DNA from 3 places in the Salicola sp. Rm-C-2C1-2 genome. Region 1 is predicted to be linked to each of the others. Evidence: riboswitches for the same ligand, from Rfam matches in the RefSeq annotation. Region 1 holds a riboswitch; each other region holds the start of a gene.
What was found. Region 1 has a riboswitch for cobalamin ahead of AAF659_RS13440 (hypothetical protein). Riboswitches for the same ligand answer to the same signal wherever they lie in the genome.
Positions count from the first base shown of each region.

Region 2: linked by a shared signal. The riboswitch ahead of AAF659_RS06005 (cobalt-precorrin-5B (C(1))-methyltransferase) and the one ahead of AAF659_RS13440 (hypothetical protein) in region 1 are both predicted to bind cobalamin.
Region 3: linked by a shared signal. The riboswitch ahead of AAF659_RS10805 (TonB-dependent receptor) and the one ahead of AAF659_RS13440 (hypothetical protein) in region 1 are both predicted to bind cobalamin.

Region 1 is NZ_JBEFNF010000009.1:6,412-16,892, reverse strand. It holds gene AAF659_RS13455 (NADP-dependent isocitrate dehydrogenase) at 1-1,162, shown strand, start outside; gene AAF659_RS13450 (proline racemase family protein) at 1,333-2,382, shown strand; gene AAF659_RS13445 (class II aldolase/adducin family protein) at 2,395-3,039, opposite strand; gene AAF659_RS13440 (hypothetical protein) at 3,178-3,615, opposite strand; adenosylcobalamin (AdoCbl) riboswitch at 3,714-3,856, opposite strand; gene bamE (outer membrane protein assembly factor BamE domain-containing protein) at 3,976-4,287, shown strand; gene AAF659_RS13430 (type 1 glutamine amidotransferase domain-containing protein) at 4,319-4,999, opposite strand; gene AAF659_RS13425 (rhomboid family intramembrane serine protease) at 5,234-6,631, shown strand; gene AAF659_RS13420 (DUF4013 domain-containing protein) at 6,656-7,936, opposite strand; gene AAF659_RS13415 (hypothetical protein) at 8,186-9,181, opposite strand; gene AAF659_RS13410 (GNAT family N-acetyltransferase) at 9,262-9,927, opposite strand; gene cysZ (sulfate transporter CysZ) at 10,057-10,481, shown strand, end outside.
Region 2 is NZ_JBEFNF010000002.1:50,114-60,594, forward strand. It holds gene AAF659_RS05990 (MerR family transcriptional regulator) at 1-581, opposite strand, end outside; gene AAF659_RS05995 (PepSY domain-containing protein) at 692-2,179, opposite strand; gene AAF659_RS06000 (TonB-dependent receptor plug domain-containing protein) at 2,179-4,125, opposite strand; cobalamin riboswitch at 4,265-4,479, opposite strand; cobalamin riboswitch at 4,559-4,767, shown strand; gene AAF659_RS06005 (cobalt-precorrin-5B (C(1))-methyltransferase) at 4,732-5,910, shown strand; gene AAF659_RS06010 (ABC transporter ATP-binding protein) at 5,907-6,677, shown strand; gene AAF659_RS06015 (ABC transporter permease) at 6,674-7,447, shown strand; gene AAF659_RS06020 (precorrin-8X methylmutase) at 7,548-8,180, shown strand; gene AAF659_RS06025 (precorrin-2 C(20)-methyltransferase) at 8,185-8,946, shown strand; gene cobJ (precorrin-3B C(17)-methyltransferase) at 8,943-9,689, shown strand; gene AAF659_RS06035 (cobalt-precorrin-6A reductase) at 9,849-10,481, opposite strand, start outside.
Region 3 is NZ_JBEFNF010000006.1:17,857-28,337, forward strand. It holds gene AAF659_RS10805 (TonB-dependent receptor) at 1-1,942, opposite strand, end outside; cobalamin riboswitch at 2,103-2,320, opposite strand; gene AAF659_RS10810 (DUF3413 domain-containing protein) at 2,475-4,334, shown strand; gene cobD (threonine-phosphate decarboxylase CobD) at 4,306-5,319, opposite strand; gene cbiB (adenosylcobinamide-phosphate synthase CbiB) at 5,320-6,255, opposite strand; gene AAF659_RS10825 (AzlD family protein) at 6,295-6,609, opposite strand; gene AAF659_RS10830 (AzlC family ABC transporter permease) at 6,596-7,318, opposite strand; gene AAF659_RS10835 (sensor domain-containing diguanylate cyclase) at 7,344-9,167, opposite strand; gene cobT (nicotinate-nucleotide--dimethylbenzimidazole phosphoribosyltransferase) at 9,328-10,374, shown strand; gene AAF659_RS10845 (histidine phosphatase family protein) at 10,367-10,481, shown strand, end outside.

The DNA of each region.
Region 1 (10,481 bases):
GATCCGGGATGGTGGCAAGATGTGGGGCACCGATGGCAAGCTCAAGGATACCAAGGCGATCATCCCCGAGAGCACCTACGCCACCATCTATCAGGAAGTCATCAACTTCTGTAAACACCACGATGCCTTCGATCCGAGCACTATCGGCACCGTGCCCAACGTGGGTCTGATGGCGCAGCAGGCGGAGGAGTACGGCTCCCACGATAAGACCTTCGAGCTGCCGGAAGACGGTACCGTCCGCGTTCTGGATGACGACGGCAACACCATTTTCGAGCACGATGTGGAGAAGGGCGATATCTGGCGTATGTGCCAGACCAAGGACGAGCCGGTCCGCGACTGGGTTCGGCTGGCTGTGGAGCGCTCACGCAACAGTGGCATGCCGGCGGTGTTCTGGCTGGATCCGGAGCGTGCTCACGATGCTCAGCTCATCAACAAGGTTGAGCATTACCTGAAAGAGCACGACACCGAGGGGCTCGACATTCGCATCATGGGCTATGACCAGGCGATGCGCTGGACTCTGGAGCGGATGATCCGTGGCAAGCACACCATCTCCGTGACCGGCAACGTGCTGCGGGACTACCTCACGGACCTGTTCCCGATCATTGAGCTGGGAACCAGCGCCAAGATGCTGTCCGTAGTCCCGCTGCTCAAGGGCGGTGGCCTGTTCGAAACGGGCGCCGGTGGTTCCGCGCCGCGTCACGTGCAGCAGTTCCTGGAGGAGGATCACTTGCGGTGGGATTCCATGGGCGAGTTCATGGCCATGATGGTGTCGCTCGAGCACATGGGTAACAAGCAGGGCAACCCGCGTGCCGCCGTTCTATCGCAGACTCTGGACCAGGCAACTGCCCGGTTCCTGGAGGACGACCGTTCGCCTTCGCGCAAGGCCGGCGAGGTGGACAACCGGGGCAGCCATGTCTGGCTGGCACGCTATTGGGCTGAGGAGTTGGCGAATCAGGATCAGGACCAGGATCTGAAGGCACACTTCCAGAAGATGTCGAAGAAGCTGGAAGACAATGCGGATCAGATCCTTCAGGAGTTGATCGACATTCAGGGGCAGGCCGTGGACATTGAGGGCTACTATTACCCGGATTCCGGGAAAATCAAGAACGCGATGCGTCCGAGTCAGACCCTGAATGCCATCATCGACGAATTCGTGGACTGAGATGAGCGAGGTTTCCGTCCCCAAGTCCAGGGCGCGTTCCGGTTTTCCAGACTGCGCGAAGCGGAGGCATACTGCGTCAATCGCGGCAGTGATTACCTGGGCAAGATCGTAATCGTGCCGGACAGCCAGTGGGATCAACAGGGCGCCTGCGTCGCCATTGAGGCTAATCGATGAGCAATGACCTGACCCTGCGGCTCATGGATACCCATGCTGGCGGGGACGTAAGCCGGATCGTGACCGGCGGTGTCGCGCCTCTGCCCGGGGCCAGCGTGCGTGAGCAGATGGAATACCTGCAGGGGGACGGGGACGGACTGCGTAAGCTGCTGCTTTTTGAGCCCTACGGCATACCGGAGATGTCCGTGGATGTTCTTGTGCCACCCTCGGATTCACGGGCGGTAGCCGGCTACATCATCATGGAGGTGATGGGCTATCCCATCTATTCCGGTTCCAACACCATCTGTACCGCTACGGCCGTTCTGGAGCAGGGCATTGTGCCCAAGCAGGAAGGGCATCAAACCTTCCTGCTGGAGGCGCCGGCAGGGCTGGTGCAGATAGAGGCCAGGGTCGAGAATGACGTGGTTGAAGCCATTACCTGTGAAGGGCTGCCCAGCTACATCGACAGCTATCGACACAGTATCCATGTACCCTCACTGGGCAACGTGACCTACAGTGTGGCTTACAGTGGCGGTTTCTATGCATTGGTAGACGCCACCGAGCTGGGGTTTGACCTGACCCTGGACGAAGAGGATGAACTAGCTGATTGTGCCTATCGCATCGTCGAGGCCATCCAGGCGGAGCGTGGGTTCTCGCATTACGCCCTGGGCGATGTAGGGCCACTGCCGTTTCTGCATTTCATGGGGCCGGTGGAGCAGGTGGCAGACAGCTTCTACCGCTCGCGTTCCACGACCTATGTGCATCCCGGCGTCATCTGTCGCAGCACCACGGGCACGGGCACCTCCGCGCGTCTGGCGCTGTTGAATCATGAGGGGCGCATTCAGCCTGGTGATCGTCTAGAGACCGTGTCCCTGCGCGAGACCGGATTCATCGGCACCTTCACTGGCACCCACCATGAGGGCGTGCATCAGTTGGTGGCGAACACAATTACCGGCAAAGGGTTTGTGCTCGCCCGTTCGGACATTGTGGTTAACTGTAATGATCCCATGGTCGAATGCAGCGCGCTGCACCACATAGTGAACCACGAAGAGGCTGGTCAACGCTGAGCCGCTGGCCTTTCAGGTCTTAGTTGTCTGGGCGTTGCGGTGGTAGCCCTTGAAGCGGTCCTGCACCTCGGCCATCTGCGCATCATCCAGAAGCACTGGTTCGCCCAGCGGCAAAAGCTGGCCAAAGCAGCGCGCCAAATGCTCGACTTCCTGCGCCAGTTCCAGCGCCGCTTCCGGCGTGTCCGCCAGCGCCACCTGACCGTGGTTGGCCATCAGGCAGGCGTCGCGCTCCGCCAAGCCTGTTGCTACGTGCTGAGCCAGAGTCTCAGTGCCGAAGGTGGCGTAGGGGACACAGGGGATGTCGGTACCACCGGCAACCGCAACCATGTAGTGAAAAGGGGGGATGCAGCGGTGCAGGCAGGCCAGTGACAGAGCCCAGGGCGAGTGAACGTGGACTACCGCTCCGGCGTCCGGGCGCTGGTGGTAGATGGCAGCGTGAAACGAAGCTTCGCTTGAGGGCTTCAGCGAGCCACGGTAGCCGCCTTCCAGATCCGCTTCCACAACGTGGCGGGTTGTTATGTGATCGAAATGGCAGCCCGAAGCGGTGATCAGCATGCTGTCGCCACAGCGTGCGCTCAGGTTACCCGAGCGGCCCTGATTCAGGCCGGTGGTGTTCATTGCGCGGGCAGTTGCTACAAGCTGTTCATCCAAAGTCATAGTGCGCACTCTCCCTGATCGCCCGGCGGCGTTCAAGCCTTACCGGAATTTTTGCCGGCCCATCTGTCCCGTCCTTAAACCTGCGGGCCGCCTGCCACAGCAAAGCTCAACAGGGCCATCAAGGCCCTGTGACGCCTCTCATGCGCCCGGATGGCGCAGGAGGTCGTGCAGTACGAGTCCAGCATCAATGCCGTGGTCCCCGAACTCGATGCCGCCGTCCATATCCAAAAGTGTGCCGGCACGCTGACGACGCAGTAGTTCAAGCGCCCACTCTGGCGTGCGCAGATCGTCCTCTTCGCGCCGGAGTTCGTCCATCAGCATCTCGGCTTGTTCCGGCGGCAGCCATTGCAGAGCCGGGCGCTGTTGGGCACAGGCCAGCCGGTAGACGGCGGGCCCAGTGACTTTGTACCAGCGCACTGGTTCAATACGCACGCCCATGGCCTCCAGCAGGCGCTGGGCACTGCGGGTCAGGCGGCTTTGCAGGATGAGAGTGTCAAGGCCCTGCGTGGCATCCCCGGTCGGGATACCCTTGGTGTGAACGGGATTGGGATTGGATTGGATTTTAGCTTCCAACACGGGCTTCTCCTCGAGTCTTTACAGGGGGGTATTGGAGAAGCCAACGCGGAGTCGAAACGGAGGGTCGGGGCCCATGAGGATGGTGATACGACGCCCTTTCCGACCTTTCACCCTTGACGCGAAGGCTCCAGTCTCCGTTCCGCAGAGGTAATCGGGCTTAGTGGCAAAACCACCATACCGTTGCGCGACAGCCCCGGATTTTCACCGGTGTTCCCCTCGCTGCGGAACGCTACCAATGTAGGCGAGAGACCCCCTTGCAAGCAAGAGGCATGGGAATGAATAAACCGCAATCAGTCGTGACTTTCAGCGCGCACGGGCTCTGGGTAGGATGGGAGCGTCATCCGTAAACGGAGCAGAAAAATGAGTACAGGCAAACAGATCGCAGGCGTGCTTCTGGCGGGTGTGATGCTCGTCGCCGCCGGTTGCGCCAGTGTTGGAAAAGACTTCGCGACGCACAAAGTGGAAGAGATCACAGTGGGTGAAACAACCCGATCGGATATTGAAGCTATGTTCGGCGATCCGTGGCGTACCGGCTTGGAGGATGGCATGCGTACCTGGACCTACGCGAAGTATCGCTGGTCCGCCTTCCGGGAGGCGGAAACAACGGATCTGGTGGTGCGTTTCAAGGAGGACGGCACAGTCGACTCCTACGTCTATAACACCACTCAGTAACCCGGATCGGGCCCTGCCGAGCCCGTTGCTGTCACTGTTTCAGGGTGTTCAGCACGGCTTTGGCGGTTTCCTCGGAGGAGGCCGGGTTCTGACCGGTGACCAGCTTGCCGTCGCGAACCACGAACGAACCCCAGTCTTCCCCGCAGCGATAATCCGCACCATTGGCTTCCAGCATGTCCTCCACCAGGAAGGGTACGACCTGCGTGAGCCCAACCGCTTCCTCCTCGGTGTTGGTGAAGCCGGTGACTTCGTGGCCCCTGACCAGTGACTCACCATTGGCACCGTTAACGTGGCGGAAAACTCCGGGTGCGTGGCAGACGGCGCCGATGACTTTATCCCGCTTTGCAGCGTTTTCGATCAGGCTGATGCTATCGGCGTCTTCAGCCAGGTCCCAGAGGGGCCCGTGACCGCCGGGGTAGAAGACAGCATCGAACTCATCGATGGAGGTCCCGGATAGCTTCCGGGTGCCGGCAAGGGCCGCTTTCGCCTCTTCATCAGCCTCGAAGCGGCGTGTGGTTTCCGTCTGGGCATCGTCGGCAGCGCTGTTTGGATCCACGGGCGGCTGGCCGCCCGCTGGGCTTGCCAGCGTGATATCAGCGCCAGCGTCACGGAACACGTAATAGGGGGCTGTAAACTCCTCCAGCCAGAAACCGGTCTTGTGGCCGGTGTTGCCCATCTCGCTGTGCGATGTCAGGACCATCAGGATTTTCATGGGAGTGCCTCTGTCTGTTCGTGTGAGTAATTACACTGTCGTGATACGTTGACTCTGCCAGAGGGATCGGGGCTGGCGACAGGCGGCTAATGAGTTATGCTCTAACCGGACAAGGTCCGGAGGAAGCCGGACACAAAAAGGACGCCTGCCATGTTGATTATCCCACTCCATAAAGCTGTTTCGCGCCATAATTTCCCGCTCATAACGCTGCTACTTATTTTGTTGAATGGGGTCGTGTTTGCTGTCTTTCAAGGTGGCGAGAGCGAAGCCATGCGGGAGGCGGCCTCCCACTATCAGGAAAGTGGCCTGGAGGAGCGCGAGTGGGCCTGGCTGGAAGATTTCGTGCCGGGGTATGAGGTGGAATTCCGTAACCAGATGGAAAAACTCGACTCAGCAGCGCAAGAGGGAGTGGACGAGCAGCGCATTGCGCTTGCCCGGTCGCGCCTGGTGGCTTCCCACCCGGATTTCCTGTCCGCAATGCGCTCCGGCGAGATCATTGATCCGGACAGTGAGCGTTATACCCAATGGCAGTCCGACAGAAGCGAGTTTGAGCGGCTCATGGATCAGAGTTTCACGCGCCGGTACATGATGCACTATGACGATGTAGCGCCGATCACCTTGCTCAGTCACATCTTCCTTCATGGCGGCGTGGGGCATCTGGCGGGCAACATGCTGTTCCTGTTGCTGCTTGGAATCCTGGTAGAAGGCGCTCTGGGGCCAGTGTTGTTCCTCGCCTCCTATCTGGTGGCGGGGCTTGGCGGGTCGGCCCTGTCATTGGCGGTTCACTGGGGTACGCCGACTGGCATGCTGGGGGCGTCCGGCGCTATTGCCGGCCTGATCGGGCTGTTCACGGTTCTTTATGGGCGTCTAAGGGTCCGTTTCTTCTATTGGATCTGGGTTTACTTTGATTACGTGCGCGCGCCGGCCATCGTGCTGCTGCCGGTATGGCTGGGGTGGGAGCTGGTGCAGTTTGTGATAGCGGAGGGCAGCAACGTGGCCTATGAGGCTCATGCCGGTGGTATCGTCACCGGGGCATTGATCGCTGCTGGTGTGCGCGCGCTCGGTTGGCAGCGCAATGAGTTTCTGCAGGAGGAGTCCCAGCGCGAGAATGACCGCGAGATTCTGGAAGCGGCGCAGCAGGATCTTGCCGCCCTGAATGTGACCCGCGCCAAGTTCCGGCTCCGGCCTCTGCTTGAGCGTAACCCAGCGGATACCGCTGTTCTGGGGAGTTGGTATAACGCCTGCAAGGTACGGAAAGAGGACCCGGATCTGCATGATGCAGCCGGCCGCATCCTGGCTCTCCCCGGCGATACCGCGCAAGAACGTGCGCTGGTGATGGAGACCTTCGCCGATTACCGCCAGCGCGCCAATCCGAAACTATCGGCCAGCCAGGCCACAGATCTGTGCTGCCGCCTTCTGCGCTGGGAGGCATTGGAGGAAGGCCGCATGCTTTTGGACCGGTTGATGGGGCTGAAAAAGACGCCGGCGGAACTGCCCCGGGCGTGTCTGCTTGCCGCCCAGCAGCTGCGCCGCCAGGGCCGGAGCGAGGAGGCGAAGCCCTTTATGGAAGCCGTTCAGAGGCTGACCAGTGATCCGGCCATGATGCGTGCGTTGCGCCAGATCCAGGATTGACGCTTGTGTTCGCAGCGTGCCCGCTCAGCTGGCCGCGATGCGCTCCGCCCGCTCCGCCAGCTCATCCACACGGTCCCGCAGCTCGTGGTCCGGGAAGTGTTTCTGGAGCTGGCGCAGAATCTTCAACGCCTTCTGCTCATCGCCGCGCCCTTCGAACAGAGCCTTCGCGCCCAGATAATAGTTTTCCGGCAGGTGCGGGTGTTTCGGATTTTCTTTGCCGAAAGGGCTGGTAAGGCGGATAACCAGGTCATGATGCTCATACTGGTCAGCCAGGCGGGCAAGGTCGCGCACCTGTCTCGGATCCTCCGGCTGGAAACTGGTGTCCAGACGTAATGCCTCTTCCGCAATACTCATGGCCTTCTTGGGTTGCTCAAGTCCATAGAGCAGCGTTGAGATGTAGGCGCGGGAGTGGGCGAGCAGATCCTCTGTGCGCCCCTGGAGATGGAGCAGCTTGCGGTAGCGTTCGTGCTCTTGCGGCTGCAGGCCGCTCTGGCGGAATTCGCGTTGCAGCCGGTCAATGGCATCGCCCACGTTACCGTCAGCCACTAGTCCTTCCACTTCTTGCAGCAGTGGGGTGAGATCCGGGTTGGCGGCGCGCGCGCGGTCAGCAGCGGAGACTTCCTGCTCAACACCCAGGCTGTGGTGATGCTGGTACACGAGATAGCCCATGAGGTGGAAGGAGGCCACGAGAAAGTAGCCGCCAATCAGGAATACCCCAACCTGTCCGAGCAGGTTGGGGCCGAAAACACCAGCGACCATGGATTCCGCCATACCCTGGCTGATGGACAGCATCAACAGCAGCAACGAGGCGATGAAATAGGGCAAGCCCACCGAGCGCATGATGCTGACCCAGGTCCCGGGATTGAGCGCCGCCATCAGGCTGTTGCTCATGGCCAGAGTGATGATGGCCGCTGGTAGCGCCGCTACGATGAACAGGCTGGTGGTGGCCACCAGCACCATGGACCCGGTCGCGATGGCAATGCCGGTAACCGCGATCCCCAGAAGCACAAAGAGCCCGAACGTCTTGACCAGCACCCAGCTGTTACTCTTGCGCTGAATCTCTGGAGGTGTCATCCAGCCCCGGGCGGTAGCCTCCAGCACATCATAGGCGAATTTGTAGAGCACCACCCAGGCCACGATCACCAGGATGAGCCCGAGCAGCGGCACCAGCATCCCGATGGCGTAAAGCAGGGCCGCCAGCCCCAGCGTTGTCAGGCAGGCGGGTTTGAAGGGGTAGCCGAAAATCTGTGGCAGACGTTCCCACACCGGCGGAACGCGGCTGCTGTCCCTGGCAATTGAACTCATGGATCCTCCGTGGATGTTCTTGGTTTTGGGGCTATTCCTGGCCCGTAATGGGGGAAATGCGTCATTGTATTCTGGTTGAAAGATAGAATGCCCGAGGCCAGACGGCAAATTGATCAATGATCAGGAAAGTTCGACTTTTCGAGAGCGGCGTCGGGCCTCTCCTGCTGGGTATGCCTGAAGGTGTGGGGGAGGCGCTAGCAAATGATAGAAGAGGGAGATCCGGAGCCTGTCTGCTCCGGATTATAAGTGTTACAAGTTTCTGAGGATCTGGTGGACGAAATCCCGCTGATTGGGTTCTTTTTCACCGGTTGTGAAATCCAGCGAAGAGTCATCCGGTTTCAGCTTCAGCGTATCCCTGAACCTACAGTTAACGGTATCAAAGTCGCCAGCTGTCGACTTGAAATCCTCATCAGAACTGCAGAGGCGCTCCATCTGAGATACAACAATGCCGCAGTAGCCGGAAACACTGAGCTCCTTGAGCTTGCTGTCATCAACGGTGCTCCATTCAACTTTAGTGGTTACGTCGGAGCCGCATGCTTCAGCTGCTGAAGCATCCATGTCAGCAAGGCTGGATTTCTGAGCTTCTTTGTTGGCTTCACGGTCAAAGGCCGCGAGTTTTTCCTGTACTCCATCGTTCTTCTGCTGTTGAAAAGTACTCAGAAGCTCATCCGTTTCGAAGGATTCGCTTTCTTCCTTGCCGCGGGCAAGGTGATACTCATCGCCGTCGGGAATGTAAGCCGTGTAACGATCGGATCCCCAGTGGCGGCTCTTCAACAAGAGAGCTCTCGTTTCACCATCAATCTCGGCCTCGTAGGCGGTCCTGTCCTCCCCACGGCTGGTAATCTCGGTGCGGAATACCACGCCATCGATTTCATGCTCTGTACCGGTGATTCGGAGAAGGGCATAGTCACCGGATTTTTCCTCGACCAGGGTTGCCTTAAGGCTTCCCTCGCTCACGAAAACATCCGGGTATTGGCTCAGTTGAAGGCTGGCCGCACAAGAAACGGAAAACATGACCAGCGTGGTCAGAAACAGTCGTTTCAGCATTGCATCTAATCCTTTAGTTGATTGATTCCGAATTACGGTTCGCGGTGAGCGCGAACCCAGTGTCGTACCCCGACCGATAACGCCAGTGGTCGCAGCGTTATCGGGAAAGGCAATGTCATTGAGCGTCGAAAGCTCCAGGCGAACTGAAACGCTTGTTGGGGCGACTTGAGGACAGGAAGACTGAACTCCTTTCAGCACTTGAATGACATTTCCTTTGCCAAGGTAGGTGGAAATCTACTAGCAGGCGTGGTGCTGAGTCAAGCTGGCAGCTAGCTGAATCATTCGATGGCTTTTTCAAGAACTACAAACCACAAATCCCTCACCCTGGGTTCGCCGAAGCGCGGGGAATCGGGGAATGGGGCGGTCTCTCCGGTACGCTCGAACCCCAGTGATTCGTACCAGTACAGCAGCTCCGAGCGTTGGTGGAGGACGCGGATGCGCAGTGTGCGGCAGCCGAGGCGGGACCGGGCGGTCTGTTCCGCATCGGTGACCAGGCGCCTACCAAGCCCCTCGCGCTGATGCTCCGGCGCAACAGCCAGCATGCCCAGTTCGGCGGTACTGTCGTCCAGATAGTCGATCTGCTGAGTACCAACAAGGGTGTCGCCTTGCCAAGCCAGCCGGAACAGCGAGTCAGTCAGCAGCTCCCGGATCATGGCGGCATCGGTGCGCTGGCCGCCCAGAAGGTCGGCCTCCGTGGTCCAGCCCTGGCGGCTGATGTCGCCGCGGTAGGCGCTGTTCACGCGTTCGGCGATGGCCTCAGCGTCATCCGGGGTGGCATCGCGCAGTAGCGGTTCACTGGCACCGTTCAGAAGCTCATGGGCCCGTGAGAAATCCACGCCGCCGCTGAGTTCCCCGGGGTCATACCGGAAGCCGCAGCCGGAGCGGCGCATGGCCGGCTCGCGGATGGCACCCGGGCTGGGGCGTGTATCGTCCTCATCACTCATGGTCGCCTTTCTCTATCCGGTAATCCTGGTGTTATTATGGCCCGCCGGAGACGGGTTGCACAGGGCAGCGCTGTCTGGGCTGGCGTGGTAGGCTCCCGGGGAATGACTGGTTCTCCGGAGGAGTGCAACGTGCGAGGCAATCCATTCCGTGGCATGGGCTATCTGGGCGAGGGGTTCCGGCTGATCCGCCAGCCGGGACTGCGCCTGTTCGTGGTGCTGCCGCTGATCCTGAACATCATCGTGTTCGGCGTGCTCATCTGGTTGCTGGGTGAGGGCTACGCCATGATGGTGGACGCTGCCATGGGCTGGCTTCCGGACTGGGAGTGGCTCCAGGTTCTGGACTGGGTGTTCTGGATCCTCTATGGCCTGGTGATCCTTCTGCTGCTGGCCTATGGTTTTGTGATGGTGGCCAACCTCATCGGGTCGCCCTTCTACGGTTACCTCTCCGAACTGGTGGAGAAGGAAATCGCCGGGGAAACGCTGACACCGGACGACGGCTGGCTCCAGATCGTGAAGGACATTCCCCGTGCCCTGTATCGGGAGGTCCGGAAAAT
Region 2 (10,481 bases), on a different contig from region 1:
CTGAAGATGTGGCGCTCCACCAGCTTGACCATCTCCTCGGCTGCCTGCTCAACGTTATGGCGGAGGTAGGCTACCACATCCAGCATATCTTCAAGCGGGATGCCGGTCTTGGCCAGTTCCGAGCCGGCGTGCAGAATGCGTGGACTTGGAATGCGGTAGCGCCGGCCCTCGGGAATGATGAGCTCCAGCTCTTGCGCGCGCTTGAGCGCACGGCCCATAAAAATGCTGCCAAAGCGCTGTACCAGTTCACGTTTCGTGAGGTATTCGGGCAGTTCGTCCGACCAGGGGCTGACCACGGCCTTCTCAAGCCCAAGGATGTGCTCGATGCCGTTGCCCTTTTCCCAGCTTTCCATCAGTTCGGCGATGTTGTTGAGCGTGTAGCCGCGTTCCAGTAATCGGCCGATGATGCGCAGCCGCGAAAGATGGGTCTCGCTGTAGATACCCTTACGTCCACGGCGTTCCGGGGGCGGTATGAGGCTGCGCTCCTGGTAGACCCGGATATTGCGCACCGTCATGCCGCTGGCGCGCGCCAGCTGGTCGATGGAAAACTCGCCGGATTCCTGATTACCGCTCTGCGCCATGGGCGGTCTCTGGCCGTTTCATGAATGAAAACGGCATTTTAGCGCGGAAGCCGGGGAAAGAATAGCGCCATCTCACCATTGTGTGATGGCGCTGTGGTTAGTCGAAGGGTTCAGCGGCCGCGCTTGCGGCGCCACAGATAGCGGACGGACAGCCAGGTGGCGCTCAGACAGAGCAGGGTGCCACCGCTCAACAGCGCCAGGACCAGAGCATACCAGGCGACGCTGCCAGGGTTGAGTACCGGGAAATCCAGGCTGTGCAGGCCATTGTAGAGCCAGCGGTTGAGCCGGGTGAGCGGCGTTGAGTGCTGGAGCACCCCGCCGGTGGCTGGATCAATGTAGAGACGGGCGCCGTCATCATAGGTTGCGCGGTAGACCGGCAGGGTGGGTTGTTCCCCGCCAATACGGGCTGCCCGGCCTGCGTAGTAGTAGGCGTCGTACGCGTTCTGCTTCCGGAAGGCGGTTAATTCACTGTCCCCGGCCTTGGCGGCCTCCCTGACCCGGTTTGCCGGCAGGTTGCCGTCCTCTCCCACGGGAGCGGCGGCCTGCGAGGCGGGGTACAACTGTTCGGCCCCGCTGGCGTCCATGGTGCGGTAGTAGCGTTGACCATTGAACCGGTGCAGTTGCAGCTCGCGGGGTGTAGCGCCTGCAAGTCCGCCAACCTGTGCTGGGGCACTGGCCTGCTCATGGGTTGCCGGGCTGCTGTGGCCCAGGCGCTGCCCCAGTGCCGGGTCCCGGTCCGCCGAGGTCCAATAGAAGGGGGTCATCGACAGCAGCCCGCTGAACACCCAGGTTGCCGCCAGTGTGCCAAAGGCCAGACCCAGGTAATGGTGCCACCGGAACAGGCCCTGGAGGGGACTGACGCCGCCCCGGCGCTTATTCCAGCGCATCAGCATGAGCCCCAGTATGAGGCCACTGAGGGTGGCCAGGGTCCCGATGCCGGAAACCCAGAGCACGACCTGGCGCCAGACGCCGCTGAGCTGGCGCAGCTGGGTCGGGTAGATCCAGTGGATAACCGGGCCGGCGTAGCCCCAGACCCGCTCATGGAAGGTGGTGCTGTGGATGACTTCGCCGGTAGGGCGTGAGAGGTACAGATGGGTTCCGGCGTCATCCGCCAGTGCCACGCGCCAGAGTGGCGCCGGGGCGCGGACGTGGCTGTTCACCGTCCACTGATCCGGCCCATCCAGCCGCGTGACCGAGGCCACGGCGGCGCCACTGAGTTCACGCGCCCGCTTACGGGCTTGTTGCCGGTTCAGTGGTGGCGCGGGTTGGCCGGTGTCGGCGAAGGCGCTGCGCCATTGCCCTTGGGCGTTCATGGCATGGATCCGGGGGCGCTCGCCGGGCTGGTTGATCCGCAGGGCCGCGGGTTCTTCCAGATTCAGCGCGGCCAACGCCCTGGTGGGCGTTGCCGCGAGCTGGCCAGGGTCCATTGGGGCGAGCCACGCCATGCGATCACTGGCCGGGGTCCGTGGGTAGCCCTCGAACATCATGACGATGCCCGAGGCGAACCACAGCAGCAGGATCAGGCTCATCGCGAGCCCGAGGTAGCGGTGAACCGGGATGAGCCAGCGCAGGGTCCGTTTTTTGAGCCAGCCTGCCATCAGAAGCTCCGGCTGTACTCAAGCTGAACGTTGCGGGGCGGGCCCAGAGTGTCCTGACGGTACGGCTCGCCATCCGGGGGCGTCACCTGAGCGACGCCGTTGGCGTACTGCTGATCCCTCAGGTTCTCCAGGCGCAGGGTGACCCGGTTGGCGCCATCGACCCCGAACTCACGCCAGGCACTGGCGCTCAACAGGGTGTAGTCGCCGTAGGACTGCCTGCCAATGTCCGCCGTGCTTGTGGCCGCGTCGCCGGTGTGGCGGGCGTTGAGCTCCCAGCCCTGATTGTCGCCCTGCCAGCTGAGCGTGGCGTTGGCGTGCCATTCGGGGATATCAGCGATCTGCTCATCGCTGCCACCTTCCCGCGCATCGGCCCAGGTGGCGTCCAGATCCAGCTGCCAGCCGCGGTCATCGCCCAGGCTGAGCGCGGCCTCAGCGCCGTGGACCCGGACCGTCTGGTTGCTGTTGGCGTACTGGCCATCGGCAACCTTGATGAGGTTGTCGATCTCGCGGTAGAAGCCACCCAGTTGCCATGTCACAGGGTTACCGATGTGACCGGTCAGCGACACATTGCTGTTGATGCTCTCCTCCGGTTCCAGATTTTCATTCCCGGCCGGGAAGTCCTCGTCAATCACGAACATCTCAAAGGCCGAGGGCAGCCGGAAGTTGGTGCCCACGCTGGCTTTCAGGTGGAGGTCTTTGGGGAGCGGCTGCTTCAGGCTGATGTTCCAGATGCTGTGGTCATCGGCGAAGTTGGAGTGGTTGTAGCGGGCGCCCAGGGCCAGGTGGGTACTGGGCGAGAAACTCAGGTGGGGCCGATACTGAACAAAGCCCGCCGTAACGGCTTCGGTCTTGCCGTCAATGCGCAGCGAATAGTCCTCGCCTTGATAGCGCTGGTAATCCACGCCGCCCAGAAGCTGGGAGCCGCCATCCGTGGTGTGGCGACCGGTCAGATTGACGCCATAGTCATCGAACCCCCATTCGGCCCGGTCGTTAATGAGGTTGACGGTGCCGTCCCTGTCCATGCCCAGGCGGGTGTAATCGGTCCACCAGTCGTGCCAGTAGGCTTTGATGAAGTAGCCGTTGCGTTCGTTGACCTGATGATCCCATTTCAGGGAAACAATGTTCTCATCGCGGTCGTTAACGGCCTTGAAGTTGCTGTTGCCCCGGGCAAAATCGGCTTCCACATCGTTGCGGACCACGAGGGCTTTTAACGACTTACCCTCGCCCGCATCCAGAAGGTAGCGGCCGCCGTAGGAGCTGCGGGTGAAGCCACGCTTCTGACGCCGGGCGCTTTCAAGCAGCTCACTGTCCCGGTAGGGGCGGTAGCCGTCCGAATGGTCGTGTTCGCCAAATACCAGCCACCGCCCGTACTCGTTGCGATTGCTGACATGGCCGGCAAGGCGGCGGTCGCCTAGTGATCCGAGCGCGCCGGTGATGTTGCCCCCGGAGTCCTTTTCGGGCTTACGCAGGACAATGTTCACGACCCCGGCCACTGCCTGGGTGCCGTAGAACAGGCCCTGGCCACCTTTCAGGATCTCGATGCGCTCGACCATATGGGTGCTGATGGAGTCCAGTGGCGAGGTGCTGCCGAAGAGCCGGTTGTTGATGCGCACCCCATCCACCAGCCAGAGCACGTCCTGGCCGCGCGAGCCCTGGAGGTGGACGTCCACGTAGTCGCCCCGGCCGGTCTTGGGGTCCAGATAGAGCCCTGGCACGTTACCGCGAAGAGCCTGGCCAATGTCGCTGACACCGGTCCTGTCGAGTTCTTCACTGTCGATCACTTCCAGTTCAGCGCCGTAGTCGGATAACTCCGAGGGGAGGGTTTCCTCCAGGGCCGATCCCGGGACCACCAGCTCGTCCAGCGTCATGTGGTGATCAGCCGCGATCGCAGTCATTGAGGGCAGAAGCAGGGATAAAAGAGCGAGTACTACGCCTGATTGTTTCATTTAAGGTCTCCATACACTGAGTCCATTAGTGATGGAGCCCTCACGCGGGCAGGCCGACAGGCGGAGCAGCGGTTGTAATACCGCCCCGTTGGTGGCCCGAACACCTTAGTCGCGAAGGCTCGGCTTCCGGCCCATCTGTGCCATGGGTCGGGCTTCGGCAGGTCTTCGGACTCAGGGGCGGGCGCCAATGATTGGCGCTGGCCTTGGATCACGGCTTCCCATCCGGTTTGGACAGTGCCCGGGGGTAACCCCCTGTGATCCTTGTTCCCCAATACCGCTGCGCGTCAGTCCCGGACTCTCACCGGGTTCCCTTGCGCTCGTGATGGAGCGCTGACCGAAGCGCTGGGGAGGCTAGGGCATCGTGTGACGGAAGTCAAAAACCGCGGATGAGTTGGTGGCGGTTTGACCAGGGTGCCCCAATCCTCTAGCATTCACACCTCTCTCGTCTCTGGGTGGCCGGCATTTGTTCAAATGGCGGCTGAAACGGGAACCCGGTGTGATTCCGGGACTGCCCCCGCAACGGTGAATGCTGCGCGCGGATCATCCCCGCCACTGTGATGATGTCATCATGGGAAGGCGATCCGCCCGAACCAGACTGGTTCCAGCATGAGTCCGGAGACCGGCCCAGGGGAACAGTATCGCGCAGTGCGGGCGGCACAGCGGTTGAGCGCTCAGGGTTTGAGCATCATGCGTTCCGAAACCCCGGAAAACAACGGTCCCCTTCGTCAGGGGCTCTCCACGGGAGCTTGTGCTACGGCTGCTTCGGTAGCGGCGGCTCGTGCGCTCCTGATTGGCAGCGAAGACCGGTGCGTGCGTATCCGCCTGCCCCGGGGCCAGGAACCGGCTATGACCATCGAGGATTTGACCGTAGCTGGCACCAGCGCCAAGGCAGGCGTTATCAAGGATGCCGGGGATGATCCGGACGCCACCCATGGAGCCCGGCTTTGGGTCTGTGTGGAATTGATGGGCGAAACCGGGGTGCAATTCCGGGCTGGCGAGGGCGTTGGAACCGTGACCCGCTCCGGACTGCCCGTGCCTAGAGGTGAGCCGGCCATTAACCCGGTGCCACGGCAATTAATTACCGAGCACCTGCAAGACCTCGCCGCTGAAACGGGGTTCGCGGGGGGCTTCAGCGTGACCGTGGGCATCGACGACGGCGAGGCCATCGCCCGGAATACCATGAACGGGAAGCTTGGCATCCAGGGTGGGCTCTCCGTTCTTGGCACCACCGGCGTGGTAAGACCCTTCTCCTGTTCCGCCTTCATCGCCTCCATTCACCAGTCTGTGGATGTGGCCCGGGCTAACGGCCTGACTCATATCGCCGGCTGTACCGGTGGTACCAGTGAATCCTTTGCCCGCTCACACTTCGGTCTGGAGGATGGTGCCATTGTGGAGATGGGGGACATGTTCGGGGCTCTGCTCAAGTACCTGAAAAAGCATCCACTGCGCCAGGTAACGCTGGCGAGCGGCTTCGGCAAACTGAGCAAGTTCGCCGCCGGTGAGCCGGACACTCATAGCCGTCGCTGTGCGATTGATTTTGACTTCATCGCTGATGAGGCGGTGGCGGTTGGTGCCGGCCAGGAGCTGGCTGAATGGATCCGCAACGCCAACACCAGCATCGAAGCCCTGGAAGCCTGTCAGAACTCGGGGATTCCCCTGGGCGACCGCATCGCGGGTGTGAGTCTGGCGCGCGCGCGTGATTATCTGCCTGGTGATCATCATCTGAGTGTCTGCGCTGTAAGCCGCCGGAGTGAACTTGTCGGCTTCGCCGAGGAGGCGGGATGATCGCGGCCATTGAACTCGAGGGATTGCGCAAAACCTACAAAGGTGGTCAGTCAGCGCTCGACGGCGTGGACCTTAGCGTTTCCGGTGGCACCTTCCAGGGGCTTCTGGGGCCTAATGGCGCGGGCAAGAGCACGCTGATCGGCTTGATGACCGGCCTGGTTCGGGTCGAAACCGGTTCGGTACGGCTCTTTGGTCATGACCCGGAGCGCGACCCTGTCGCTGCCCGCCGTCGGGTGGGGCTGGTGCCCCAGGAAGTGAACTTCAACAGTTTTGAGCCCATCAACGAGATCATCGCTACCCAGGCCATGTACTACGGCCTGCCGCGCCGCCGCGCCCGGGAACGTACCCGGGTGGTCCTCGAGCGCGTGGGCCTGCTGGAACGCGCCGAGCGCAAACCCTGGGGCCTCTCCGGTGGTATGAAGCGCCGGTTGATGATGGCCCGTGCTCTGGTGCACGAGCCGGAGCTGTTGATTCTCGACGAGCCCACGGCTGGGCTGGACGTGGAAGCTCGCCGCGACACCTGGTCGCTGCTGCAGGAACTCAATGCCGCCGGCACTACCATTGTGATGAGCAGCCATTACCTCGAGGAAATGCGTGATCTCTGCCAGAGCGTCGCTGTGCTCCGTGAAGGACGTCTGATCGCCAATAACACACCGGAGCGCCTCTTTGGCGCCGACGCCGGCAGCGGCACCGGTGACCAGGGCCTGGAAGCCCGCTTCCTGCGCCTTCTGGAAAAAGGCGACCCGGACGCGGAGGGCAATCAATGAATGCCACCATCCTCTGGAACGCCTACCAGGGCCTGGTCATCAAGCAGGTCCGCCGCTTCCTGCGCTCCTGGGTCCAGAACCTGTTGCCCTCGGTGGTCACCGCCACGCTGTTCATGATCATCTTCGGGCATTTCGTTGGGCGCGATCTCGGGCAGGTGGGCGGTGCTGACTACGCCGACTACATCATGCCGGGTCTGGTGCTGTTCGCCGTGGTTACCAACGCCTACAACAACACCACCCTGGCGTTCTTCGGCGCCCGGCTCCAGCGCCACATCGAGGAAATGCTGGTCGCCCCCATGCCCGCCTGGCTGATCGTCGCCGGTTTCGCCACCGCCGGCGTTCTGCGCGGGCTCATGGCCGGAGCACTGGTACTGCTGGTGGCCCTGCCCATGACCCAGCTCGAACTCCAGCACCCCGGCATCGGCCTGCTGGTGGCGGTGCTGAGCGCCCTGCTGTTCTCCTTCGCGGGCCTGCTCAACGGTATTTTTGCCCGCAGCTTTGATGACACCTCTGTCATCGCCACCTTCCTGCTGACGCCGCTGATCTACCTGGGCGGCGTCTTCTACCCCATCGACCGCCTCCCGGCCCCCTGGGACACCGTCTCCCTGGCCAACCCCATGGTCTACATCGTGGACGGTTTCCGTTACAGCCTGCTTGATGAGGGAACGATCGGGGGCGGGTGGACGTTTCTGGTGCTGCCGGTGGTGACAGGGATTACCGGGTTGCTGGCTTGGTGGCTGGTGGCAAGAGGTGTACGGATCAAGCCATGAGTCAGCTAAACGTGGACACAGGAATGTTGGTTTGTTGCCTGAGCATTCGGGTATCGCTGCCCGAACAGGGCATGAGGATTGCACATAGAGAGACGATGTAATGGACGAACTCCATGAGTATGAAAAGGACGGCGCCGCCATCTACCGCGCGTCCTTCGCGACCATCCGCAATGAAGCGGATCTTGCAGCGGTGCCGGCAGATCTCGAAAAAACCGCGGTCCGCCTGATCCACGCTTGCGGTATGGTGGACCTGATCGAGGACCTGGCGTTTTCCGCGGACGCCGCTGGCGCGGCAAAGGCAGCGCTTCAGGCAGGTAACCCCATACTCTGCGACAGCGAAATGGTTGCCCATGGCGTCACCCGCAAGCGTTTGCCTGCGGACAACGCCGTCATCTGCACCCTGCGGGACGAACGCGTTCCCGATCATGCAGTCGCCATTGGCAACACGCGCAGTGCGGCCGCCGTGGACTTCTGGGATGAGCATCTTGAGGGCAGTGTTGTGGCGATTGGCAATGCGCCCACGGTTCTGTTCCATCTACTGAACCGGTTGGCCAATGGGGCGCCTCGCCCTGCTGCCATCCTCGGTTTTCCGGTCGGGTTCATTGGTGCCGCCGAGAGCAAAGAAGCGCTGGCGGCGACTACGGACCTGTCTTTTCTAACCGTTCATGGCCGGCGTGGCGGAAGCGCCATGGCTGCCGCTGCCGTGAACGCCCTGGCCAGTGAAACGGAATGACACAATGAATGATGTATTGGCAACACCGACAGTTGGCGATGGTTACGGTCATCTTTACGGCATCAGCACTGGCCCGGGCGATCCGGAACTGATTACCCTCAAGGCCGCCCGGTTGCTCTCTGAATGCCCGGTCGTGGCCTACTTCTGCAAGCGTAGTGGCGCAGGCCGTGCACGTACGTCCTGTGACGCCCACATTACGGAAGGTCACCAGGAGCTGCCGCTGGTCTATCCCGTTACCAACGAGATTCCGCACGGCAGCCAGGCCTACCGTCAGCAGATCGAGACCTTTTTCGAGGAGGCCGCTGAGGCGGTTGCCCGGGAGCTCAGGGCGGGGCGCTCCGTGGCGGTCCTTAATGAAGGGGATGCGTTCTTTTACGGCTCTTTCATGCACATCTATCTGCGGCTCAAAGATCGCTTCGAGAGCTCTGTTGTCCCGGGTGTTGGTGCCATGATGGCTGGTGGCGCCCTGCTACCGCACCCGCTGATGATGCGCGATGACCAGCTGCGGGTGATTCCCGGAACGATGGATGAAAATGATCTACGGGCTGGCATCGATCCGCAACGGGCTACGGTGATCATGAAAGTTGGCACCAACCTGCCGTTGCTTCGTCACATCGTGAAGGATCTGGGGCTTGAAGAGCGCGCCTGGTACGTGGAAAAGGCGAGCATGCCGGAGGAGCGGGTCATGCCGCTGGTAGAGGCGCCGGATGGCAAGGCGCCGTACTTCTCCATGGTGCTGATCCCGGGACCCGGAGTGCGGGCATGAATCGGCTGGATGTGATTGGCGTGGGCCCGGCGGGCCCGGATTGGGTAACGCCTGAGACCCGGGATCTGATTGAGCAAGCGACGGATCTGGTGGGGTACGGGCCCTATCTGGACCGGCTGGCCTCGCAGCGCCATCGCTGCCATCCCTCGGACAACCGCGAGGAACTGGAACGCGCCGCTGAGGCGCTCGATCTGGCGGCGCAGGGGCGCCATGTTGCGGTGGTTTCGGGCGGTGATCCGGGAATCTTTGCCATGGCGGCGGCCCTGTGCGAGGTGCTGGATCATCAGGCACGCCCGGAGTGGGAGGATGTTGAGTTTGAGGTCCATCCCGGGGTGTCAGCGCTGCAGGCGGCGGCTGCCCGGGTGGGGGCGCCGCTGGGCCATGACTTCTGTGCCATCTCGCTGTCGGACAATCTCAAGCCCTGGTCAGTGATCGCGAACCGGCTGCAGCTGGCGGCGCGGGCGGATTTCGCCATGGCCTTCTACAACCCGCGTTCCTCGAGCCGGACCTGGCAGCTGGGCGAGGCGCTGTCGCTGCTGCGGGCGGAGCAGCCGGGGGAGACGCCGGTGGTGTTCGCGGCTGCGATCGGGCGGCCGGATGAGTGGGTGCGGATGACAACGCTGGCGGAGGCGGATCCGACCGAGGTGGATATGCGGACGGTAGTTCTGGTTGGGAATTCCCGGGGGCGGTATGTGCGTCATGGGGATCGTTGGTTTGTTTACAGTCCCCGGGATTATTTGTAGCGCCTTGCAGGACGGGCTCCGGGGAGCTCTGAACGGGAATCGCCACGAGTACGTCCCTGTAGGCTGCTCTTCCGCCCGTCGCGCTGCGCATTCCTGCTTCGCGCGCCGGTCCTGGGTTGCCCCTTAATCGGGCCAACCCCTGGCTCCAGAGCTTCCCGTTCAGAGCTCTCCGGACCCCGTCTGATACGCCTCGATAACTCTTAGTGCCTGTTCCAGCCATTGTGTAATTTCTTCTGGAGACTGGAAGGAGTGGGTGGCCGGCGGGAGAGGCGGCCGGTCGATGATGATGACCGGGATGCCGGCCTCTCGGGCGCCGTCGAGTTTAGGGTGCGCGGCCTGGCCGCCGGAGTTCTTGGTGATGAGGGCCGCGACGTTGTGGTCGCTGATGAGGCGGCGTTCGTCCTCGAGGTGGTAGGGGCCGCGGTCTTCGATCAGGGTCCATTGGTCGAATGCCGGTTGCGGGTCCGGGGCGTCGACGCAGCGCACGAGCAGGTGGCGGTCGGCGATGCCTTCGAAGGCTGGGAGACTGGTTCGGCCGGTCGTGAGCCAGAGGGCGTCCCCGGGGGCGGTCAGTTCGGTGGCTTTGCTGGCCGCTTCATGGAGGTCGGCGACCGGGTGCCAGTCGTCGCCGGACTGGGGTTCCCAGGGTTCGCGTTCGAGTCGGCCCAGGGGCAGGTCGAGTTCCTGGCAGGCGATGGCGGCGTTGTGGGACATCTCGGCGGCGAAGGGGTGGGTGGCGTCCACCACGGCGGCGATGTCGTGCTCCATGAGCCACTGTTTGAGGCCCTCGAT
Region 3 (10,481 bases), on a different contig from region 1:
TGAAATCCTGATAGAGCTCGTCACTGAGATTCCGCCCCTCCAGACGAAAGCTGGTCTGGTGGCCATTAGGCCACTGGGTTTCCCACTTGAGCGTGGCATCCAGCCTCTGACGTTGATCCGCTTTGAGCCGGTTGGCCGAGTCGTAATACAGGTCATCGTCAACACGCCATTTAAGCGTGGTATTCCAACGACCCGGGGACCATTCAATGCCCACCTGAAACGAGGTGTGGTAAATACCGGGAAGCTTCTTATCCTCGCGATCCCGTACTGATGACGACCGGTTCTCCGAGTCCTTGGCACTGACATTACCGGTCAGCTTCCAGTTGGGTGTCAGATTGATCCAGCTCTGTCCTTCAACGCCATAAATGCGAGCCTTGAGATTGACGTTGCGACCCACGCCGCGAGCATCAAATGTGGTGGCAATGGAGGGGTCGAGATCACGCCAGAACAGCGTCGTCTCGAAGCCTCCCCAGGACTGTTCAGTAAGGAGCGTCGTATCGAGATTCAGACCCTGCTCAGGGTCCAGGTCAGGGTTGCCGACAAAACGCCCCTGTTCACCGAAGCGCTCCTGGAGCGAGGGAATGCGGACTTGCTGCGCGATATTGCCAAATACCTGCCAGTTGCGGAGCGGCGAATACCCGATACCCAACTGCCAGCTGCTGTAGCTGTTGCGATCAGAGACTCGTTGGACAGTATCGTCGGGGCGGGTCTCATCAGAGCGCTCATCCAGGTGAAAATACCGGACGACGCCCTGCGTCCGCCATCTGCCATTACGACTGATCCACTCGTGACTCGAAGCCCCAACCAGCTGGCGCCGCTGCCTTTCATCGGCAGGTTCCGGATCGAGTTGATCATCTTGGTCGTAGGAAGCCTGGGAGAGATCACTCGAAAGCGTGAACGTATGTCCTCCAAGTAAATAACTGAACGAGTTGAGCAGCCCCACCCTGCTGGTTCGGGTCTCTACATCACTCCGGCCGACACCAACAAAGCCGCCCCGATTGTCGAAGTCTTCATCGCTTCTGAACCAGCTGATTCGATGGCTGCTGTGTAGCTTCCCTGAATGCCACCCCTTTTCGCCAATGTGAATCTGGCCTCGAGTCGTCTCGCGACTCAGGGATGCCTCGTTGTCGGGCCAGTTCTGAATGGTGGGAATGCCCTCGTCGCTCAGCGAGTGCTGTAGCAGAACATCCGCATCTAGGGTTTCCGAAAAGCGATGGCCTCCTTTGATGCTGAAGTCCGTCCTTTCAACGTAAGCATTACGACGCTTCGTTGTCCCCCCATCTCTCGGGTTGAACCAATCAGCTTTGTTCGGGTAGGAAAAGTCGTTATCACTCTGTAACCGGTTAACGGCCACCCACCCATGGGATCGCCCCTCCCCAACGCCCTGAAAAACACCGAGACGACGCGTCCCAAATGAACCGGCACCGGCGGTTAGTCGAGTCGTATCCGCGGCATCACGCTGCAAGGTCTCCATCAAAACCACACCGCCAATACTGGCATTTGCAAACTGCGCAGGCGGCGCGCTTGGATAGATCTGAATACGTTCGATGTTATGGAGGGAATATTCGTTGAGGTTCACGCCCCCTGTCATGGGGTCGTTGAGAAGCATGCCATCCAGATAAACCTGAACCTGATCATTCGAGGAGCCGCGAATGGAAGCCGTTGCGAAGCTGCCAACGCCGCCGGTCTGGCGGATCTGGGTGCTGGGCTGACTGGCAACGGCATCAGCGACAGTCGCCATTCGATTGCTCAGCTGATCACGCTCAACAACCCGGACCGGTGTGGTTGCATCCTCGGGGTGGGGCTGCCCGGCGATGTTGTCCTGAGCGCCCACCACGACGAGTTCCTCGGCGTTCAGTTGAGCATCCGCAGCAGTCGTTACTGACACCGTCAGGAGACAGACCGCAACAATAGGCAGAGCGTGATTCGAATCACCCCTCATGGCAAAAACCAACCTCTAACCAACTGGCCACGCTTCCCCGCGCGGCTCACTATGACTATTGCAGGAGGGACAAACTTAAGACAGGCGGTAGGAAAGCGCAGATGACACAGTGCGAACCGTGCGGGGAAGATCCAACCGGCCTGCCGTTGCCCACCGCAACGCATGGCGTTTCTTCCAGGCCGGTCTACGGACTGATGAGCAGATGCTTTGGCACCCTCAGCGACCGCCTTCCCGTGCTTCTCCGGCACAGTGGCGCGATGGCCGCCTTTAACTCAATCACCGTTGCGGGGGCAGTGCCGGAATCGCTGCTTGATGCAGCTCACCGGCTTCCCGTTTCAACCCTGTCTGCACAGGGACACCTGAAAGCGGGTTGAACCCTACCAAGGCCCCATTGGAGGGTCAACTCAGCCAATCCGGCTATTTCCGGCCTGATCGCAGGGAAACTACGGATGCAGCCGGATTTGGGCATTCAAAACAGAATAACTATAATAAACGACCTATCGATTACCGTTAAACATTGAACGAGGGTGGTTTGCAGCAAACTCAATTCAGACGCGCAGGTCAACGGGCAAGCTGGACCGGCTGGTTCCTTCTCATCAATGGCATTCTTGCACTGTTAGCCGGGCTCCGTTATCTGCCCTGGCTCACAATCCCTGACGGCATAACCAGCGTCTATTTAATACTGCTCTACCTGGCCCAGTTTCCCCTTCTGGCGCTAGTAGTTGGCCTTCCTTTGTTGGCGATCAGCCTGCTTCCCAGCAGGTGGCTTCTGATTGCGACCGGTACACTCTATGCCACCGGGGCGCTGGGCCTGCTTCTGATCGACACCGTCACCTATGCGCAGTTCCGCTTCCATCTCTCCGGTTTCGTGCTGGACATGGCGCTGAAAGGCGGCAGCCAGATCTTCTCCTTCCCCTGGCAGATGTGGGCGATTGCTGGTGCTGCCGCGCTGGGCCTGCTGCTTCTGGAACTCATGATTGGGCTTCTGTTGGCATGGCGACGCCCCCGTTTCCGCTGGCTTGCCCTTGGCCTGGCTGCGGTGTTTGCGGGCCAGCTCACGGTGCACAGTTGGCACGCCTGGGCCGATGCCAATCATGACAGCCGGATCACGTCGATAACCCGCGCGATGCCGCTTTATTACGGCGCCACAGCGAAGCGTTTCATGGAAAAAAACGGCCTTGTTGACCCGAAGGCGGTCCAGAAGAGCAGCGCCACAAGCGCCCTTTCAGGCAACCGCGGCGGTGGCCAGCTGAACTACCCCACCCAACCCCTTACCTGTGAGGCACCGGCTGAGCGGCCCAACGTGCTGATGATTGCGATTGATGGCGCTCGTGGCGACATGGTCGACCCGAAGTGGATGCCCAACATCCAGGCTTTTGCCGGTAACAACATCCAGTTCAGCAATCACTACGCCAATGGCAACGCCACCAAACCCGGCATCTTCACGCTCTTCTACTCCCTGCCAGCGGGCTACTGGGACACGTTCACCAGCCAGAAGCGGGCGCCTGTGATGATCACGCGCCTTCAGGAGCTGGACTACGAACTGAAGATCATGGGATCCGCGCCTCTGATCAGCCCGGCCTTCAACAAGAACGTCTTCGCTTCTGTGGAGAATCTGCGCCTGGAAACACCCGGAGACAAATCATGGGACTGGGACATCCGCATTACCGAGGACTGGCTCGCGTTCACTGAACAGCAGAGCAAATCCGATGACAGCGACCCGTTCTTCGGCTTTCTTTTCTACGACACGCCCCATGGTCATCGGGTTCCGGACGATTACCCGGTAAAGTTCCAGCCCTACTGGGATCCAGTGAACAAGCTCGCACTGGGACCGGATTTCAACCCGGAGCTGATGCGCAACAATTACAAGTCCACGCTTCACTTTGTGGATAATCAGATCGGGCGTGTTCTTTCGGACCTTAAGGAGCGGGGCATGCTGGCGTCCACGATCGTCATGATCACCGGCGATCACGGCCAGGAGTTCAATGAACACGGTAAGAACTACTGGGGCCACGGAAGCAACTTCGGCCAGTACCAGCTGCACACCCCCATGATTGTGCATTGGCCGGGGCACGGGAGCGAAACGCACAGCTACCGCACCGAAAACTTCGATGTGGCCCCCACCATCATGGGCAACGCCCTTGGGTGCGGGGCCACGGATCCGGAAATCTATGCCACGGGCAACGGCCTGTTCCAGCGTCGCGAGCGGGACTGGAGCATCGCCCACAGTTACATGGATTACGCGGTGCTGCTGGATGACCACCGCATCGTGCAACACGCGTCGGGGCGCGTGACAACCGTGGATAACCAGCTCAATAACGCGCCGGATTTTTCTCCGGACCCCGGAACAGTCAAGGCGGTACTTAACGAGATGTCGCGATTCTACCGTTAAGGTAATGCAGCGCACGCTCAAGGTGCTGCCATTCGGTCTGTGAGCCGGGAAGCCCGAAACGAAGGGCCGGAGGCGTTTCGAAAACCCGGACCAGTACCGCCTGTTCCGCTAATGATCTGGCGATGCGCACGGGATTGTCACAGGGGCAGTAGGCAAACAGCAGTGTACTACCCTGGGGCTCCAGCCCCGCTTCCCGCAGCATTGCGCCAAGCCATTGACTGTCGTTCCTGAGCCGGTGGGCAGCCGCCTGCTGCCAGGATGCATCCGCCAACGCCTGCTGCATCAGGTAACGAGTCGGGTGGCTGACAGACCAGGGGCCCAGGGCAGCGTCAAGCTGGTCACAGAGTTCATGCGGGCCGAACACCATCCCACCCCGCAGACCGGCCAGACCGAAGAACTTTCCCATTGAGCGATAGACGATCAGTCCAGCACGCCCGGTTTCCGGCACCAGACTCTGCTCCGGCTCCGCATCGATAAACGCCTCATCCACTACCAGCCAGCCGCCCTGCCCCACCAGCTGCTCGTGGCACGCCACAAGACGTTCCCGGCTCACCCACTCGCCGGTGGGGTTGTTGGGGTTGATCCAAACCAGTGCGTCCAGGCTTTCAATGGCCACCCTGGAAGGCAGATCGGAGAACGGGATGACGTCATGCCCAGCGGCACGCCACCATTGGGCATGCTCCGCATAGGCTGGATAGGGCACCCCGATACGCCCGGGCGCTCTAAGCCGGGGCAAAGCCTGTATCCCAGCCTGGGTTCCCGCAACAGGCAGGCATCCGGCATGCGCCGGCGCACCTGCCCAGTGCCGGGCAAGATCCGGCAGCCCGTCATCGTCTTCCGGAAGGCGCTGCCACACTCGTGCCGGGATATCCGGTACCGGCCAGGGCAATGGGTTGATGCCGGTGGACAGATCCAACCACTGCTGCGGCGGAATGCCCCATTCACGCACCGCTTGATTCAGTCGACCTCCGTGCGACACCGCCACTTAAAAGATCCCCGCCGGCGTCGATTCCACCAGCATTGCAAGCACTGCCAGCACAGCCATCCAGAGCACGAGATTGCGCCCGATCAGCTTGAGAACCTCCGGAATGGCTTCAGCGCTCGCGGGCGCCCCGGTGCCCAGAACAGGCCGTTCGCGCCAGCCATCGTGGTAGGGCGCGCCGCCCCCAAGCTGAAGGGCCAACGCCCCTGCTCCGGCCGCCATGACCGGACCGGCGTTGGGGCTATCCCATGCTGGCGCCTGCGTGCGCCAGCAGCGCAGCGCCAGGCCTGTGTGTCCGGTAAGGGCGTAACCGAGTGCCACCAGCCGCGCGGGGATCCAGTTCAGAACATCATCAAGCACAGCCGCGACACGCCCAAATCGGTTGAAGCGCGCTGTGCGATAGCCCCACATGGCATCCAGCGTGTTAACGACGCGGTGCAGAAGCAGCCCGGGCAGACCTGCCACGATGAACCAGAACAGGCTGGCAAAGATCGCGTCCGCGCCATTCTCAAGCAGCGACTCACTGGTTGCTGTGGCAACATCTGTTGCATCCAGCTCTCTGGTATCCCGGCTCACCATCATACCCACACGGGTCCGCGCTTCAGTCAGATTGCCCTCGACCAACGGACGGTAAACCGCCATGCCGTGCTCCGTCAGACTTCGCCAACCGATGCAGAGCCAAAGCAAGATGGCCGCAAGCGGCGCGCTGAAAACGACTGGCAGGAACGAGACCACTGCTCCCAGAACCACGAATGGCAACACCAGCAGCACAACCGCTAGCCCACCGTCCCTGGCCCGACCCTTACCCGTGCCATTGAAGTGTCTTTCGAGCCGGGTAATGACATACCCCAGCCCCACCAGCGGATGCCAGCGCCGCGGTTCCCCCCAAAGGCGGTCCAGGAGCAGAGCAGCAATGCAGATGATCAGCGTGAAAGCCATAGCGGTTCCGGGGTTGTTCGGGCGGCCCAGTTTACGCCATCACAACAGCTGCCGCACCAACGCAGCGGCCACGAATCCAGCGCCGATAGCCGGCAGGGAGCGCCCCGTTGCAATCATGATCACTGCCGTGGTCAGCAGCGCCGCCTTGGCGCCGAGATCGCCCGCAAACGCCATGGGCACGACAATGGCGATCAGCACGGAGCTGGCCATGGCGTTGATGAAGCTCTCCACACGCCGGCTCAGCGGCACCCGTGCCATCAGAAAAGCACCGCCAAACCGGGTGACCAGAGTCACCAGGGTCATGATGAGGATGATCGCCAGAATGCCCAGTGTGGTTGTCTCAATACGGATCACGAGCAGGCTCCAACCAGAACAGACCAACCACACCGCCAGCCAGCGCGCCCACAATCACATGGGTATGCGGCGGCAACCAGCGCCAGGCGAGCACCGCCGAGATGCCCGCCACCGTCCACGCCACCAGAATCCGGCGCGATTTCGGGCCGCCCAGCGCCATTGTTAGCAGGAAACACCCCAGCACCATGTCCAACCCGAAGGCTTCCGGGTTCTGAATAAGCCCGCCAAAATAACCTCCGAAGAGCGAGCCGACGACCCAGGCCATCCACAGTGCCAGACCTCCCCCCAGAATGGCCTCCAGATTCTCCTTCCCGGCCTGGTACTGCTGAAAGGAACGCGCCCAGTTGGCATCTGTGAGCACCACTAACAGGCCGTAACGCCGGGCCATCGGAAGCTTGCGCAGCATTGGGTAAAGCGAGGCACCCATGAGAATATGGCGAGAGTTGATCGCCAGCACGATAGCGACCAGCGGCATCAGAGACACCTCCTGACCCCAAAGCCCCAGGGCTGCAAATTGGGCGGCACCGGCAAAAACGGTCACGCTCATCAGCCCCGCCTGCCAGGGAAGCAGTCCGGCCTGGCCAGCTGCCAGACCAAAGGCAACGCCGAAAGTCGCCACGAAAACTGCTATAGGCAGCAACTGCAGGAACTCAGCCCTGACCTTGGCGGGGTTAAATCGGTAAGTCTCGTTGTACAGGTCGGTAGCCATGGCAATCCGTTTCGGGCGACTCAAATTAACCGAGTGGCGAACCGGGCCTGATCTCCTGGCTGGCATCATGCACGCAAACCCTGTTGCGCCCCTCCGCCTTGGCCTTATACAGCGCGCGGTCCGCCTGCTGAATCATTTCATTGGCTGTTGCGAACGAGTCCGGTTTCCGGATGGACACGCCAGCACTGACAGTGAATGAAAGCTCAGACTCATTACAGGGGACGCGTGTACGCGCCAGTCGCGCCCTCAGACGCTCGACAGCGCCAAGCGCGCCATCCCTGTCCGCGTCCACAAACACCAGAAGGAACTCTTCACCGCCATAACGGACCGCAATATCTGGTGCCCGGACTTCATCCGTCAGGATCCCACCAAGGATCTGAAGGCAGGCATCCCCCGCTTTGTGGCCGAAAGTGTCATTCAAGGCCTTGAAATGGTCAATATCGATCATAGCAACGCTCAGCGCGCGGTTGTCCCTTTCTGCACGAGCAATTTCCCGGGGCAAAGCATCCGCCAGGTAACGGCGATTCTTGAGCCCGGTTAGAACATCAGTGACGCTGAGCTGATTCAATCTCTGATTGGCCTGCTCCAGCTCTTCCGTGCGTGCCTGCACTCGTTCTTCCAGCTCCCGGTTATGGCGTTCGCTCTCCTCAAGCATCGCCTCCTGAGCCTCGAAACGCAGACGCCGCTCAATATTGATGCGCTGCGCCAGGGCGAACGACAGCAGAAGAATTTCCAGAAAAGACCCCACCTGGGCTGCTGAATCCGTAACGATATTGGCCGGCAGCACCCCGCCTTTACTGAGCGCCAGAATCAGCATCCCCAGCAACAGAAAGGACCAGGCAAGCAGGTAATAGGGCGCGGTTCTCTGGCCACGTACCCAGGCAACAACCCCGACAATGAAACCGTAAACTGTTGCAAAAACGGCAAGAGGGATGGCGATGATGATGGCCGAGTAGTAGCTGAGTGTTGCCGAAGCGAGCACCATCAGTCCCCCAACCACGGCCTCGCCCAACAGAATGGCATTGAGCCAGCGTGAATGGCGCCGCATCTCCAGAAAGGAACTGATGAATAATGCCGCAAAAGACAGGGCCAGACCGAAGAACACGATGAGCGACTGGAGATTCCAGTCCGGGGCGGTGGGCCATAGATAACGGAAAGTATAGCCGTTGATGGTGGCAACCAGGATCGCAATGGCGAAAACCACACCGACATACAGGATGTAATTACGATCCCGTACCGCCATGAACAGCAGCAGATTATAGAGCCCGATCGCAATCAGTGCGCCAAAATAGATCCCGTCCACCGTCGTTCTGAGCGTACTATGCGCCTGGAACGACGGCGGATCCCACAGAGTCAAGGGGACCTGAAGGGCCGTATCCGTCTGGACTCGGAGATAGAAATGGCGCGTCTCCCCGGGTTGCCAGCTGACCGGTACCGCAAATCGACGATGCTCATAGGGGCGTTCACTGAACAGTCGTTGCGCCCCCATTCGCACCAGTTTCCAGCCCGTTTCCCTATCGCTGCTGATATGCAGCCGCAGATCCTGAAGCAACGGGTAGTCAATGGAGAGGATGCGTCTGCGCGCGTGCGTCGAATCGTTCGCCAGGGACCACCGGATCCACCACGCAGAGTCATCATACCCCTTATTGAAGGTGGCCTCTGAATGCGACTCCCAGGCCTCACTCCGACGCACCTCCGCCAGAGTCAAACGCTGCCCGGGATCTTCCAGGACTTCTGTGGTTCCGGCGAGCTGCCGGTCGTGGTCGTCAGGCAACAGCGTTGCGGCCGACAGCGGTACTGCCACCACCATGAGCAGCAACAGCAGTACGGCTGACTGCCAACCTGACAATAGGCCGCACCTCATCTGTAAGACTCCCTGGAGCGTTTTTACAACGATGACTTGGCGCTAGTTTAGTTCGTGTTCTGACTCTTTGCACTTTTGCCCCACTCTGGCACTTGCGACTGCTTCAGAGTAAGGTGCAAGCATTTAACCAATGCAGTATCGAGCCATGACTGATCCTTTCTGGCAGCAGCCCCTTCCGAAACCCTCCCGCCCCCACTACAACCGGGCCACAGCCCGCCAGAAACAGTTGACCAAACCGCCCGGTTCGCTTGGGCAACTGGAAGCACTGGCCTGCCATCTCTGCGCGCAGCAGCACTGCGATCAACCGGCGGTGGATCAGGTGCACCTGGCGGTATTCGCGGCAGACCACGGTATTGCGGGAGATGGGGTCTCAGCCTTTCCTCAGGAGGTCACGGCCCAGATGGTGGCGAACTTCGCCGCTGGAGGTGCCGCTATCAGCGTTCTGGCCCGCCAGCTCGGCGCGACCCTGGAGGTCATCAACATGGGGGTGGCCCATCCCTTGCCGGACGACCGGGGCGTTACGGACGAATGGATTGCTGCAGGCACCGGCAACCTGATGCAGGAACCGGCAATGACAGCGCACCAACTGGAGCAGGCGCTGGAGGCCGGCGACCGCTCGGCGGCACGCGCGGCGGAAGCCGGCGCTGAACTGTTCGTGGGCGGTGACATGGGCATCGGCAATACCACCAGTGCCTCGGCTCTGGCCAGCCTGCTGCTGGGGGCCCGTGTCGAGGAGCTGGTTGGCCCCGGGACCGGCCTGGACGAGCTCGGCGTGGCCCGCAAGGCTCGCCGCATCCGGGCCGCTCTGCAGCGCCACGGCAGCGATACAGATCCCTTCCACGCGCTCGCTTCCCTCGGCGGTTTTGAGATCGCCGCGCTGGCTGGTGCGATGATCGGGTCGGCTCACCGGGGGATCCCAGTCCTGGTCGACGGTTTCATCGTCACCGCCGCAGCATTGGTGGCGACGCACCTGAGCCCGAATCTAATGAGCTGGATGCATTTCTCTCACCAATCCTGCGAGCCCGGCCACCGCTATGCGCTTAATGCCATGGGCGCCACGCCGGTTCTGGATCTTGACATGCGCCTGGGTGAAGGCAGCGGTGCCGCCATCGCCGTTCCAGTGCTACGCTCTGCCTGTGCGTTGCACAATCAAATGGCAACCTTCGCGGAGGCGGGAGTAAGCGATGGCTGACAGATCCGAGCGACCGGGCACTTTTTTTGACCTGATAAGACACGGTGAGCCAGAGGGGGGCCGCAAGTATCGTGGCCTGATCGATGACCCTCTGAGTAACCTGGGGT